Regions from separate parts of the Arthrobacter halodurans genome, predicted to be linked through region 1. Evidence: riboswitches for the same ligand, from Rfam matches in the RefSeq annotation. Region 1 holds a riboswitch; each other region holds the start of a gene.
The links. A riboswitch is a leader RNA that binds a small molecule or an ion and turns the genes downstream of it on or off. The one in region 1 is predicted to bind S-adenosylmethionine.

Region 1 (4,226 bases):
TGGGCCACGATCCTGCGCAAGCGCCCCGCCTTCCGCGCGGCGTTCGACGGCTTCCGCCCGGACACCGTCGCCGCGTACTCCGACGCGGACGTCGAACGGCTGATGGGCGACGCGGGCATCGTCAGGAACCGGGCGAAGATCCTGGCGGCCATCACCAACGCCCGGGCGACCGTCGCGCTGCGCGACGAAGGCGGGCTCGTGGAATTCGTCTGGTCCTTCCGGCCGGAGACGACGCCGGAACCGCGCACCTTCGACGACGTGCCGACCAGGTCGCCCGAATCCCTCGCCCTGTCCAAGGCGCTGCGGGGAAAGGGCTTCGCCTTCGTGGGTCCCACCACGATGTACGCGCTCATGGAGGCCATCGGCATCATCGACACGCATCTGGTCGACAGCCACCGCCGCGGTTCGTCCGGCGTCTGGCCCGCGTGAGCGCGGACCCCGGAACCGGCACCGGGCGCGCCCGGATGATCCGCGCCCGCGGAGGACTCGCGGCCGGGCCGCTGCTCGGGGCCCTGGCCGCCCACGCGATCCCCGGGGTCGACGTCGTGGACCGGTCCGCGGGCACGCACCGCCGCGCCGTCCCGTTGGCGGGCGGATACCGCGCCGTGACGCTGTCGGCGGACGCGGACGGGGTGCGGGTGCTCGCCGCGCTCCGCGGCGGGCCGCCATCGGATGCGGCCCGCCCTGCAGCGGACGCGGGCCCCGACGCCGGGGAGGCCCGGGAGTTGGAGGGACTCATCACGCGCTGGCTGGACCTGGACACCGACCTGGCGCCGGTGAACGCGTCCCTGCGGCGCGATCCCGTGCTGGCCCCGCTGGTCTCCGCACGGCCGGGGCTGCGCATCGTGGGTTACCTGACCCACTTCGAGGCCGCCGCCACCACGGTTCTCGGTCAGCAGGTCTCGCTGGCCGCCGCCCGGACCTTCGCGGGTCGCCTGGTGTCGGCGTTCGGCGCGGACGGGCCCGGCGGGCTGAGGCTGTTCCCCGAACCCGGCACCATCGCCGCCCTCGACCCCGAGGAGTTGCGCGCCGCCGTCGGCGTCACCCGCGTCCGGGCCCGCACCGTGCACGCCGTCGCCGCCGCGCTCGCCGCCGCGTCCGCGCCCGTCGGAGGGCCGCCGGGCCGCGAAATCGGCCACGGTGGATTTCCGCTCTCGCGGGCGGAGCTGCTGGCGTTGCCGGGCATCGGTCCCTGGACGGCGGACTACCTGGCCGTGCGGGCGGCCAGGGACCGCGACGCGTTCGCGCCCGGCGACCTGGTGCTCCGCCGCGCGCTCGGCGGCATCACCGCACGGGAGGCCGCGGCCCGGGCCGAGCGGTGGCGCCCCTACCGGGCGCATGCCCTGTTCCACCTGTGGACCGCCGCGGCCTATCCCTGACGCGGGCCCGCGGGCGGAAAGCGGCAACCCGCGGCTAGTCCGGGAAGATCTGCCCGATGGGCTCGCGCTTCTCGGCCTGGAAGGTGTCCTCGGCGCGCCCGAACGCCCAGTAGGCAGACAGGGACATGCGCCGGCGGTCCACACCCTTCTCGTCGGCCAGATAGCGGCGCAGCGCCTTGACCATCTCCCGCTCCCCGTGGGCGAACACCTGCACCTGGCCCGGCAGCCAGGCGCCCTCCATCACGGCCGCGGCCAGCAGCGTGCTTTCGGGGGTGAAGACCCCGCCTCGGTGCAGCCAGTGCACGGCGACGCCGGGAGGGGCCGCCAGCGCCAGCTCGTCCGCGGGCCCGGCGACCTCCAGGTACGCGATGCCGCGCGCCGAGTCGTCCATGGCCTCCAGCGCCGCGGCGATGGCCGGCAGCGCGGACTCGTCGCCGGCCAGCAGGTGCCAGTCCGCGTCGGGGTCCGGGCGGTACATGCCGCCGGGCCCGGAGAAGCACACCCTGTCGCCGGGCCGGGCAGACGCGGCCCAGGGGCCGGCGATGCCGTCGTCGCCGTGCACCACGAAGTCCACCTGCAGGGTCCGGGCCTCCTCGTCGACCCGGCGGACGGTGTAGGTCCGCCGCACCGGCAACTGCTCGGGCGCCAGCCGCGCGCGCAGCGCGTCGAGGTCGTAGGGCGGCTCCAGGCCGAGCGCCGGATCGGCGAAGAGCAGCTTGATGTACTTGTCCGTGGCGTCCTTGTTCCGATAGGCGGCGAATCCCTCGCCGCCCAGCGTCAGGCGCACCATGTGCTCACTGAGCGTCTCCGACGCCAGCACCTCCAGGACCACCTGGGGGCGCGGCGGCCGTGCAGTGGGTGGAACGGTCATGCGGCGTTCTCTCCTTCGGGTGTCGGCGTGCTCCGGCGTGTCGTTCCTTCCCAGCCAATCCCACCGCCGCGCGCAACGCAAACCCGCGGCGCGCAACGCAAACCCGCGGCGCGCGCCGCACCGCCCCGCGCGCCGGCCGCGCGCCGGCCGCGCGCCGGCCGCGCGGGATAGGATGGGGGCAGCTTCACGAGATGCGGCCAGCCACGGGCTCCGACCCGGCCGCACACCAACCCCATGCTTCACGGGTGGTTCGGATGACGAAAGCGGTCCGGCCCACAAGGCGCCGGGCAAGAGCAACGGAAGGTGTCCACCATGGGCTTTCACCTATCAACCACGGGCGCCGACGCGCACTGTTCCTCCGTGGACTCCGGACACGGACTGTGCCCGGCGCGGCTGCGCGGCGCGCTGGCCGACGCGACCGCCTGGGAAGCGGTCCACGTCGTCGTCTCGGTCCCCGACCAGCGCGTGGTCCTCCACACGCGCGACGGCCGCCGGCTGGGATTCCACACGCACGACGCCCTCCGGGTCGAGGCGCGGCTGGCGCCGCGGCGCGCCATGGACGCGGCCGCCAACACGCGCCGCTGTGTCTGGAACCGCAGCGCGGACATCCTCGGCCTGCCCTCCGACCCGGCACGGCACGCCGGTCGCGGCTACGTCAGTCTGGCCCGGGATCGGCTCGCGCCGTGCGGGTTCGCCCACGATGCCGGGCTGGCCGCCGCGTTCGACGCCGTCACCGCGGGACTGCGGGCCACCGATCCGTCGCGGCCGCGCCACGGGTAGGCGTCAGCGGAACACCGGATCCCCGAGGAACTCCCCGAGCGCCTCCCGGCGGTCGGCGGGAATCCGCAGGACGCGCGACTCGGCGGCCGAGAAGAAGGCCAGCGTCGTCGTCGCCTTGACGCAGAGCTCGCCGCCGAAGGGGTCGCGGAACTCGTAGCTCATGTCGAAGCTGGCCGGCTTGACCGCGGAGACCCACACGTCGACGTCGGCCGGGACGTTGCGGTAGTCCAGCGGGCGCACGTAGCGGATCCGGTGCTCCACCACGAGGGTCTGGGTGCCGTCGGGGACCGACGAGAAGAGGTCGACGGCGGGGGCGTTGCCGGGTTTGCCCGTCCCGCCGGGCACGCCGAAGGACGCGATGCGCGCCTCCTCCATCATGCGCACCAGATTCACGTTGTTGATGTGGCCGTAGGCGTCCATGTCGCTCCAGCGCATGGGGATCTGAACCCGCAGCCGGCGGCCGCTCACCCCGGCTCTCCGGTGCGCCGCTCGTCGGCCTCGACCAGGCCCAGCTTCTCGAGCTCGGCGATGATCTGCGCGCCGTCGGTCGCATAGACCCACGGGACGCCGGGGGTCGAGTCGACGGTGCCCTGCGAACGGCCGCCGGCCAGCACGGCCTCCGACGGGGTCAGCTGGCGGATGACGATCGCGCGCACGTTCTGCGGGTAGCGCTTCGCGAACTCCGCGTAGATCTCCGGGTCGTGCTGCCCGTCGTCGCCGACCAGCAGCCACCGCATGGTGGGGAACTCGGAGGCCAGCCGCCGCAGCTGGTCCACCTTGTGCTTCATGCCGGAACGGAACCAGCGACCCTCGGTCGGCCCCCAGTCGGTGAGCAGCAGCGCTCCATCCGGGTACAGGTTGCGGGACAGGAACCGGGCCAGGGTCGGCGCCACGTTCCACGCGCCCGTGGACAGGTACAGCACGGGCGAGGCGCTGCGGGCGCGCATCAGCCGCTCCATCATCACGGCCATCCCCGGCGTCGCGGCCCGGGCGTGCTCGTCCAGCACGAATGAGTTCCAAGCGGCCAGGAACGGCCGCGGCAGGGCCGTGACCATCACGGTGTCGTCGATGTCGCTCAGGAGGCCGAAGTCGACGTCGCCGTCCACCACGAACACCTCGGCGACCGAGGGTTCCGAATCCTCGCACCGGAGGGTGATGGAGTGCCATCCGGGCGTCAGGGACGCGGGGATGCGGGC
Region 2 (4,226 bases), on a different contig from region 1:
TCACGATCATCTGCCCGCCGTGCAGACCCTGGGTCAGCTCGTCGAACTCGTAGAAGCCGGTGGGGACGCCGGTCATGCCCTCGCCCCGGTGCCCGGCCGACTCGATCTCGTCCACCGTGCCCTCGATGATGTCGCGCAGCGGCACGTAGTCCTCGGCGGTCCGTCGTTCCGCGACGGCGTAGATCTCCGCCTGGGCCTGGTTGACGATCTCGTCCACTTCGCCGTCCTGGGAGTAGCCCAACTGGACGATCTTGGTCCCGGCGTCGACGAGGCGGCGCAGGACGGCGCGCTCCCGGACGATCTCGGCATAGAACCCCGCGTTGGCGGCGGTGGGGACCGATTGGATGAGGGTGTGGAGGTATGCGGGACCACCGATGCGCGAGATCTCCGAGCGCTTGGTGAGCAGATCGGAGACGGTGACCGCGTCGGCGGGCTCGCCGCGTCCGTAGAGGTCGATGATGGCCTCGAAGATGGACTCGTGGGCCGGCCGGTAGAAGTCGATCCCGCGGAGGACCTCCACGCAGTCGGCGATGGCGTCCTTGGACAGCATCATGCCGCCCAGGACACTCTGCTCCGCCACCAGGTCCTGTGGCGGGGTCCGGCCGAACTCAGACTCCCGCGAACCCTTGGAGTCTGTCTGCATCAGCGACACGTCGCTTCCCTTCACCTCGGTGGTGGGCGGCCGTCGGCGCACCCGTGCTGCCTCCATTATCCCAGCCCGCGCCGGGTCCGTCTGGAGGTTGTGGAGATCGCGGGGCGAGGCCCGTCGCAGTGCGCGCGGTGGACCGGAGACCCTGTCACCATAGACCCTTTCCGCGCCCTTCCCAACCGAGTTGTCCACAGCCCATGTGGAGAAGCTGTGTGCAGTGCGGCGTGTTGTGTGCACAGACTGGGGAGGAGGTTGTGGATGAAATATTTCTTTCAGATTCGAAACGGCTCTGACTAGGCTTTTTATCCACGACAACCTGTGTACAAAAAGATTTTCGGGATCAACATTCAGGGGCTACTTGGAGGTTGTGTGGTGGGTTACGATCCCACGAGCGTCACTTTTCCACAGAAGCAACGGCACTATCCACAGACACGCGGGTCGCGCCTGTGCATGCACGCCGGATCTTGGTTGTCCACCCCACCCGGCACTGCGATACTGTCCCCATGACCACCAGCGCGATGCCTTCCCCGTGAGCGAAGCCACGACCCGGGCTGCCGCCGTCGACCCCTTGGATCGCGTGGACGGTGTGGGGCATCCGGTGCGCCGCGCGGACGCCCACGCGCTGCGGGCCCGGCTTGGCCGGCACGGGCCCGGCGCCGCCTGCCTCTCCGTCAACAGGCCGGCCGACATCGATCCCGGGATCCTCCGCCAGCTCGTCGACACCGGATACCGGCACGTCATGTCGGACCTCCCTGCACCGGTCGGCTCACCGAGCCACGACCACTAGCCGCGCACACCCAGCCACAGGAGATGCACCATGCCCGGACTCACCCTTCAGGAGATGCTGGTCCTCGGCCTGATCTTCGCGGCGCTCGCCTGGCTCCTGGTCGCCGCGATCCGGTCCCGACCGCGCCACCAGCTCAACGAAGCCGACCAGTACATCGCCCGGCTCAATGAGGCCGCGGCGCGGCAGCAGGCGGCGGACACCGAGCGCGCCGAGCAGCTCCGGCTCGCGACAACGCAACGGACGGCGGCGGCACGGCGCGCCTCGACCGGACGCACGGGCCAGGGCGCCTCGTCGACCGCGGGACGGGCGGCCACCGAACGGCAGGCCGCTGCGAGACTCGGAGCGACCGACCCGGAATACGCCGAGGTGCTGGCACTCGTGCAGGCCGGGAAAACCCGGGAGGCGGTCCAGAAGATCCACCACGACACCGGTATCCCCCTGACGGAGGCCCGGAAGTTCGTCGACTCCCTCCAGGCGTCCTAGGCGGCTGACGACCCACTCGGCCACTCGCCCCTGCATGTCGCTGACCCGGCTGGGTTCGGGGCACGCGCCACCGGCCCGCACCCGTGCCACGCGCCTCGGACCGCGACTACACCAGGGCGGTCTCCCGGAGACGTCGGAACGCGGACCCGTGGAAGACGAGGGGTTCGTTCGCGTCCGCGTGTGCCGCATGGCCGTGGACCCGCAGCAGCACCACGCGGTGGTCCCCGGCGGGGATCTCCTGCTCGACGCTGCATTCGAGCCAGAGCGCTGCCTCGTCCAGGAACAGGGCGTCCTGGTCGGTCGACTCGAGCCGGAGCCCGGCGAAGCGATCCCCCTGGCGGGACGCGATCTGCCGGCAGACGCCCTCGTGGCGCTCGCCCAGCACGGAGACACCGATCCGCGGTGCGGAGCGCAGGATCGGCCAGGTGCGGGAAGAGTTCTGCACGGCAAACATCACGAGCGGCGGATCGAGCGAGACGCCCACGGTGAACGATGAGGCGACGATGCCCTGCGGCTGGCCGTCCACCAGGGCGCAGAGGGCGGCCACCCCCGAGGGGAAGCGCGCGAAGGCGCCGCGGAGCGAGTCGGGGTGCAGGTCGTCGGAGAGAGACATGGCGGGATCCTTCGGCGTTGCGCACACCGCGGAAGACCACCCGTGGGGGCGCCCGCCAATGTGCGGTACTTGCCGCACGGGGTGTCCGGACGGCCGAATCATCACCTGGAGCACCCCACTACCGTGAGAGGGTTGCCGTCCAACGAGCCAGGGCTTGACGTTGGCGCTCTTGATTCACCTACCACGCTAGGCCCGTGCCGCATCACGGGTCAAAGGCCCGGCGGAATGTTTCTCCGGGCTACGGAGCCGGCCGCCGGGGACCGCGGCCCATCCGCCGCGGCGTGGGCCTCCGCCTCCGAACCCTCCTCGCTCCTGGCCTCCGCACCGGCACACCGGCACACAAACGCCGAGGGACCCCGCCGTGTGGCGGGGTCCCTCGGTCGTGTCCGCCGGGGCGCGCAACGGCGCGCCACCGGCGGGACGGACTACTTCTTTGCGGCGACGACCTGGAGGTCGAGCGTCGCGGAGACGTCCTCGTGCAGTCGCACGGTCGCCTGGTAGTTGCCGGTCGACTTGATGTGCTCCGGCATTTCAACCTTGCGCTTGTCGATCGAGCCGAGGCCGGCGGCCTCGACGGCCTTGGCGATGTCCTCGGCCTTGACGGTGCCGAACAGCCGTCCGGTCTCGCCGGCCTTGACCGTCACCTTGACGGGCTTCGCGGCGAGGGAGGCGGCCAGCTTCTGGGCCTCTTCCAGCGTCGCGACGGCGCGCGCCGCGCGGCCGGCCTTGATGGACTCGACCTGCTTCTCGCCGCCCTTGGTCCACGTGATGGCGAAACCGCGGGGCAGAAGGTAGTTACGTGCGTAACCGTTCTTCACCTCGATGATGTCGCCAGCGGTGCCGAGACCGGTGACTTCGTGCGTCAGAATGAGCTTTGCCATGTTGGTATCCCTTCCTTAGCCGCGGCCAGCGCCGGAGTAAGGCAGCAGGGCAACTTCGCGCGCGTTCTTGATGGCCTGGGCGATCTTGCGCTGCTCCTGGACGGAGACGCCGGTCACGCGACGGGCACGGATCTTTCCGCGGTCGGAGATGAACTTGCGCAGCAGTGCTACGTCCTTGTAGTCGATGACCTTAACGTCAGCGGCCTTCAGGGGGTTGGACTTTGGTTTGGGCTTACGGAGTTCAGCCTTAGCCATCGTGGAGCTCCTTTGATCTTGTGGAGCCCGCAGAAAGGTTCTGCGGGATGGTGAATATGGGTGTTAGAAAGGCGGTTCGTCGGAACCCGGGTTGTTGCCCCATCCGCCGCTGCCGGAGGAGGAGGACGACGATGCCCACGGGTCTTCGGCCGGCGCATTCCAAGTGCCGCCCGAATTTCCGCCGGAGTTGCCACCGGGGTTTCCGCCGGCGTTGCCGCCGCCAAAACCGCCGGAGTTGCCGGCGTTGCCGCCACCGAAGCCGCCGGAGTTGCCGCCGCCGAAGCCGCCGCCCCCACCGCTGGAGCGCTGGGTGCGGGTGACCTTGGCGGAGGCGTAGCGCAGCGACGGGCCGATTTCATCGACCTCGAGCTCGGAAACGGTCCGCTTCTCGCCTTCCTTGGTTTCGTAGGAACGGGACTTCAGCCGGCCCTGGGCGACGACTCGCATGCCCTTGGTCAGCGTCTCGGCGACATTCTCGGCAGCCTCGCGCCACACCGACGCGCGGAGGAACAGCGTTTCGCCGTCCTTCCACTCGTTGCTCTGGCGGTCGAAGGTCCG
Region 3 (4,226 bases), on a different contig from region 1:
CCACCCGGTGAACAGGGTCAGCGAGTCCTTGCCGAGGCCCAGCAAGAGGAAGAAGAGGAACCACAGGACGGCCCAAATCCACCAGATGACCCCGAACACGGGGTCGTTGGCTTGCGTGAAGTTCAGGATCCCGTAGCCGACGGCGCAGAACGCGACGAACAGGGAGAACCAGCCCAGGCCCTCGCCGGGAAGCCCGAAGGTCTGGTTCAGCGCGACGTACAGGTAGGTGAAGCCGAACAGGTAGAGTCCGGAAGCCCCGAGGATGACGGCGGGGTCGCCGTTCGACTGGGCGATGATGATGGTCGGGAACACGACCTGCATGGCACCGACGAAGAAATTGATGATGGCCGCGGACTTGCCGGGCACCTTGCCAATCAGCATCAGGCCGTTGATGAACAGGACGGCGCCGACGTACAGAAGACCGACGTTACTCAAGTGAATGCCCTCCGAAACGCGTCGTTGGGTTACGGGTTGTGGGCCGGATCTCGCGACGGATCCGGAATGCTTCACCGGTATTTGACAAGCTAGCCCCGGCCCCCGGGAAGGTCAACGGTTGTTGCCGGCAAACGCCAACCGGTCCGGCGACGCATTTGCCGCTGGCGCCGCTGGCCCTGTACAAAGGACTCACCAACCATCCAGAGCGGCTGAGAGATCTGGCTCGACGACGCCGCAGCAACCCCTTCCCGTCCGCGGGAGGAAGGTGCTCACGCCAGGACCGATGGAGTGATCCCATGGTTCCGCCCGTTTCCCCGCACGCTCCGCCGCCCGCCGACCCCGGCTTCGACGCCCGCGTGGCCGTCGCCCTGGACGAGCTGCCGCCACCGACCCCCGCGCGGCACCTGATCAAGCTGACCCCGGGGGTTCCCCCGGACGGCCGCTACGACGAGCTGGCCGCCGTCTTCCGGCCGGTGTTCGCGCGCATCGCCGAGGGGGCGGCGGCGCGCGACGCCGACCGGGTGCTGCCCTTCGAGCAGGTCGGCTGGCTCAACAAGGAGCGCTTCGGCGCCCTGCGCGTCCCCGTGTCCGACGGCGGCCACGGCGCCACCCTCGCCGACACCTTCCGCCTGCTGATCGAGCTCGCGGAGGCCGACTCGCAGGTCGCCCACCTGCTGCGCTCGCACGTCGGCTTCGTGGAGTCGATCCTGGCGCACGGGGACGCGGCGCTGCGCGGGCGCTGGTTCGCGCGTTTCGCCGCCGGACAGCTGGTCGGCAACGCCTACACCGAACGCGGGGGCAACGCGCTCGGCACGCTGAACACCGTCCTCGAGGAGCACGACGGCGGCTGGAGGCTCACGGGGGAGAAGTACTACTGCACCGGGACGATCTTCGCCGACTGGGTGGCGGTTGCCGCGGCCCGGCCGGGGCGGCCCGGCCGGGACATCGCCGTCGTGTCCACGCAGCATTCCGGGGTCCGCATCTTCGACGACTGGGACGGCTTCGGGCAGCAGCTCACGGGCACGGGATCGACGTCGTTCGCCGCGGTCCCCGTGGACACCGTGCTGCGGCCCGCCGACCTTGCGGCGCACCCGGAGTCCGCCGTGTTCCAGCTGGTCCTGCTCGCGGTGCAGGCGGGGATCTGCCGGGCCGTGCTCGGCGACGCCCGCGCCGCCGTGCAGGCCCGCACGAGGTCCTTCAGCACCGGAACCGGCGTGCCCGTGGCCGACGACCCGCAGGTCCTGCAGATCGTCGGGGAGATCTCGGCGAGCGCGTTCGCGGTCGACGCGGTGGTGCTCGCGGCCGTGGCCGAGCTGGAGTCGGTGTGCGGGACCGGGGCGGGACTCAGCGCCGCGGAGCGGTACGCGGTCTGCGAGCTCGCCGCGAACCGGGCGCAGACCGCGATCCAGCCGCTCGTGCTGGCGGCGGCCTCGCGGCTCTTCGACGGTCTCGGCGCGTCGTCGACCGCGCGGGCCTGCAACCTGGACCGCCACTGGCGCAATGCGCGGACCGTGGCCACCCACAACCCGGCGATCTACAAGGCGCGGATCGTCGGGGACTACGAGGTCAACGGCAACGCGCCGCTGCCGTTCGACGCCGTCGGCGACGTCGTGCCGCCGGACCACCGCCACCCGAGGACGCCCCGAACGGCGAAGAATACGCCGTAAGACGACGAAATATTTCGTCGGCATGGCGTGACGAGTTGGTGGATCGAAGAAAGTGCGATTCCATGGAATCGACGGCGGGGCACGCTCCGCCGTCGCACACCATCCAGAGCGGCCGAGAGACCTGGCTCATTGACGCCGCAGCAACCACCCTTCGGGGCCGGTGCTCATGCCAGGACCGATGGAGAATTCTTTCCACCACGTTCGGTCCGCTCGGACGCGCACCCCTGCCCGGGGCACGCGCCGCCCGGCCGCCGCGCGGCGGATTCTCTTCTCGGGACGACCTGAGGAGCATGACATGATCAGCATCCGGGACGTCTCGACGGTCTTCACGACCGCCGGGACCGACTTCACGGCCGTGGACCACGTGTCCCTGGAGATCCCACGGGGATCCATCCAGGGGATCATCGGCTTTTCCGGGGCGGGCAAGTCCACGCTGTTGCGCAACATCAACCTGCTGGAGCGGCCCACCTCCGGGCGGGTGTCGGTCGACGGGACCGACCTCACCGCGCTGGGGGACGAGGAGCTGCGCCGCGCCCGGCACCAGATCGGCATGATCTTCCAGCACTTCAACCTGCTGAACAACCGCACGGCGCAGCAGAACGTCGAGCTGAGCCTGAAGTTCGCCGGCGTCGAGAAGAAGGAGCGCCGGCGTCGGGCCAAGGAGGCCCTGGCGATCGTGGACATCGCGGACAAGGCCGATTCCTACCCGGCCCGCCTCTCCGGCGGCCAGAAGCAGCGCGTGGCGATCGCCCGCGCGCTGGCCACCGAGCCCAAGGTGCTGCTGTGCGACGAGCCGACGTCCGCGGTGGACCCCCGCACCACCGCCTCCGTGCTCCAGTACATCTCCGACATCAACGCCCAGCTGGGCATCACCACCGTGATCGTGACCCACGAGATGAACGTCGTGAAGGCCATCGCGGACAACGTCGCGATCCTCGAGGAGGGGCGGCTCGTGGAGCGCTTCGACCTCGCCGAGCTCGACCGGCCCGGATTCCGCCCCGCGACGGAGATCGGCCGCTACCTGATCTCCGACGACATCACGCTGGACCGCGCGGCGCGCGCCACGAAGGAGCTCTCCCATGCCTAGCCCGATCCTTCCCGCCAACACCACCGCGCTGGACCTGAACCGCGTCGCCGAGCTCTGGCCGGAGATCGTGCTGGCCATGGGGCAGACGTTCGCCATGCTGATCGTCGCGATCCCGCTGGCCGTGCTCGCCGGGACGCCGCTGGGCATCTGGCTCTATTCGATGTCCCCGCACGGACTCAAGCCGCGGCCGCGCCTGCACCGGGTGGTCGACTCGCTGGTGAACACCATGCGCTCGTTCCCGTTCCTGATCCTGCTGATCGCGATCATCCCGGTCACCCGCTTCATCGTCGGCACCACCATCGGCACGGCCGCGGTGATCGTCCCGTTGACCATCAACGCGATCCCCTACTTCGCCCGTTTCGTCGAGCAGAACCTCACGCAGCTCGGCTCGGGGGTCGTCGAGGCCGCCCGCGCCATGGGCGCCACGCGTGGGCAGATCGTGCGCGACGTGCTGCTGGTCGAGGCGAAGCCGGCGCTCATCGGCTCCATCACCATCATGACCGTGAGCTTCATCAGCTACTCGGCCATGGCCGGACTGGTTGGCGGCGGCGGAATCGGTGACTTCGCGATCCGGTACGGCTACTACCGGTACGAGACCGCCGTGATGTTCTTCGCGATCGTCCTGATGATTGTCCTGGTCCAGGCCGTCCAGATCGGCGGGACCCGCCTGGCCCGGACGCTCGACAAGCGCCACTGACCCGCGGTCCACATCCCGCCGTCCCGCGCCCCCACCCCACCCCTCCCTAGGAGAACCATGCCTTCCACCGGATCCTCCGGGCGTCCGCGCCTGCTGCTCAGCGCGTTCCTGATGAACACCCCCAGCCACATCCTGGGTGGCCAGTGGCGCCATCCCGAGGCGCAGCAGCACCGCTTCAACGAACTGTCGCTGTGGACCGACCTGGCCCGCCAGCTCGAGGACGCCAAGTTCGACGCCCTGTTCTTCGCCGACGTCGTGGGGCTCTACGGCGACCACGACGGAGGCTGGGCCTCCCACGTCCGCCGGGGCCTGCAGGTGCCGGCCAACGACCCCCTGGTGC

Region 2: it holds a riboswitch for S-adenosylmethionine, as region 1 does, so the genes downstream of both, ACETWP_RS02860 (flavin reductase family protein) here and ACETWP_RS12540 (hypothetical protein) in region 1, are expected to answer to the same signal.
Region 3: it holds a riboswitch for S-adenosylmethionine, as region 1 does, so the genes downstream of both, ACETWP_RS08005 (methionine ABC transporter ATP-binding protein) here and ACETWP_RS12540 (hypothetical protein) in region 1, are expected to answer to the same signal.

What each region holds. Positions count from the first base shown of each region.
Region 1 is NZ_JBHDLJ010000010.1:95,754-99,979, reverse strand. Features, by position in the region: gene ACETWP_RS12555 (DNA-3-methyladenine glycosylase I) at 1-429, shown strand, start outside; gene ACETWP_RS12550 (DNA-3-methyladenine glycosylase 2) at 426-1,379, shown strand; gene ACETWP_RS12545 (siderophore-interacting protein) at 1,414-2,250, opposite strand; SAM riboswitch class IV at 2,433-2,550, shown strand; gene ACETWP_RS12540 (hypothetical protein) at 2,563-3,030, shown strand; gene ACETWP_RS12535 (acyl-CoA thioesterase) at 3,034-3,465, opposite strand; gene ACETWP_RS12530 (App1 family protein phosphatidate phosphatase) at 3,495-4,226, opposite strand, start outside.
Region 2 is NZ_JBHDLJ010000002.1:107,706-111,931, reverse strand. Features, by position in the region: gene dnaB (replicative DNA helicase) at 1-643, opposite strand, end outside; gene ACETWP_RS02870 (hypothetical protein) at 1,179-1,436, shown strand; gene ACETWP_RS02865 (hypothetical protein) at 1,467-1,919, shown strand; gene ACETWP_RS02860 (flavin reductase family protein) at 2,026-2,532, opposite strand; SAM riboswitch class IV at 2,593-2,707, opposite strand; gene rplI (50S ribosomal protein L9) at 2,958-3,413, opposite strand; gene rpsR (30S ribosomal protein S18) at 3,429-3,668, opposite strand; gene ACETWP_RS02845 (single-stranded DNA-binding protein) at 3,732-4,226, opposite strand, start outside.
Region 3 is NZ_JBHDLJ010000005.1:68,257-72,482, forward strand. Features, by position in the region: gene ACETWP_RS07995 (AmiS/UreI family transporter) at 1-435, opposite strand, end outside; SAM riboswitch class I at 629-725, shown strand; gene ACETWP_RS08000 (acyl-CoA dehydrogenase family protein) at 732-2,102, shown strand; SAM riboswitch class I at 2,199-2,287, shown strand; gene ACETWP_RS08005 (methionine ABC transporter ATP-binding protein) at 2,398-3,189, shown strand; gene ACETWP_RS08010 (methionine ABC transporter permease) at 3,182-3,886, shown strand; gene ACETWP_RS08015 (NtaA/DmoA family FMN-dependent monooxygenase) at 3,944-4,226, shown strand, end outside.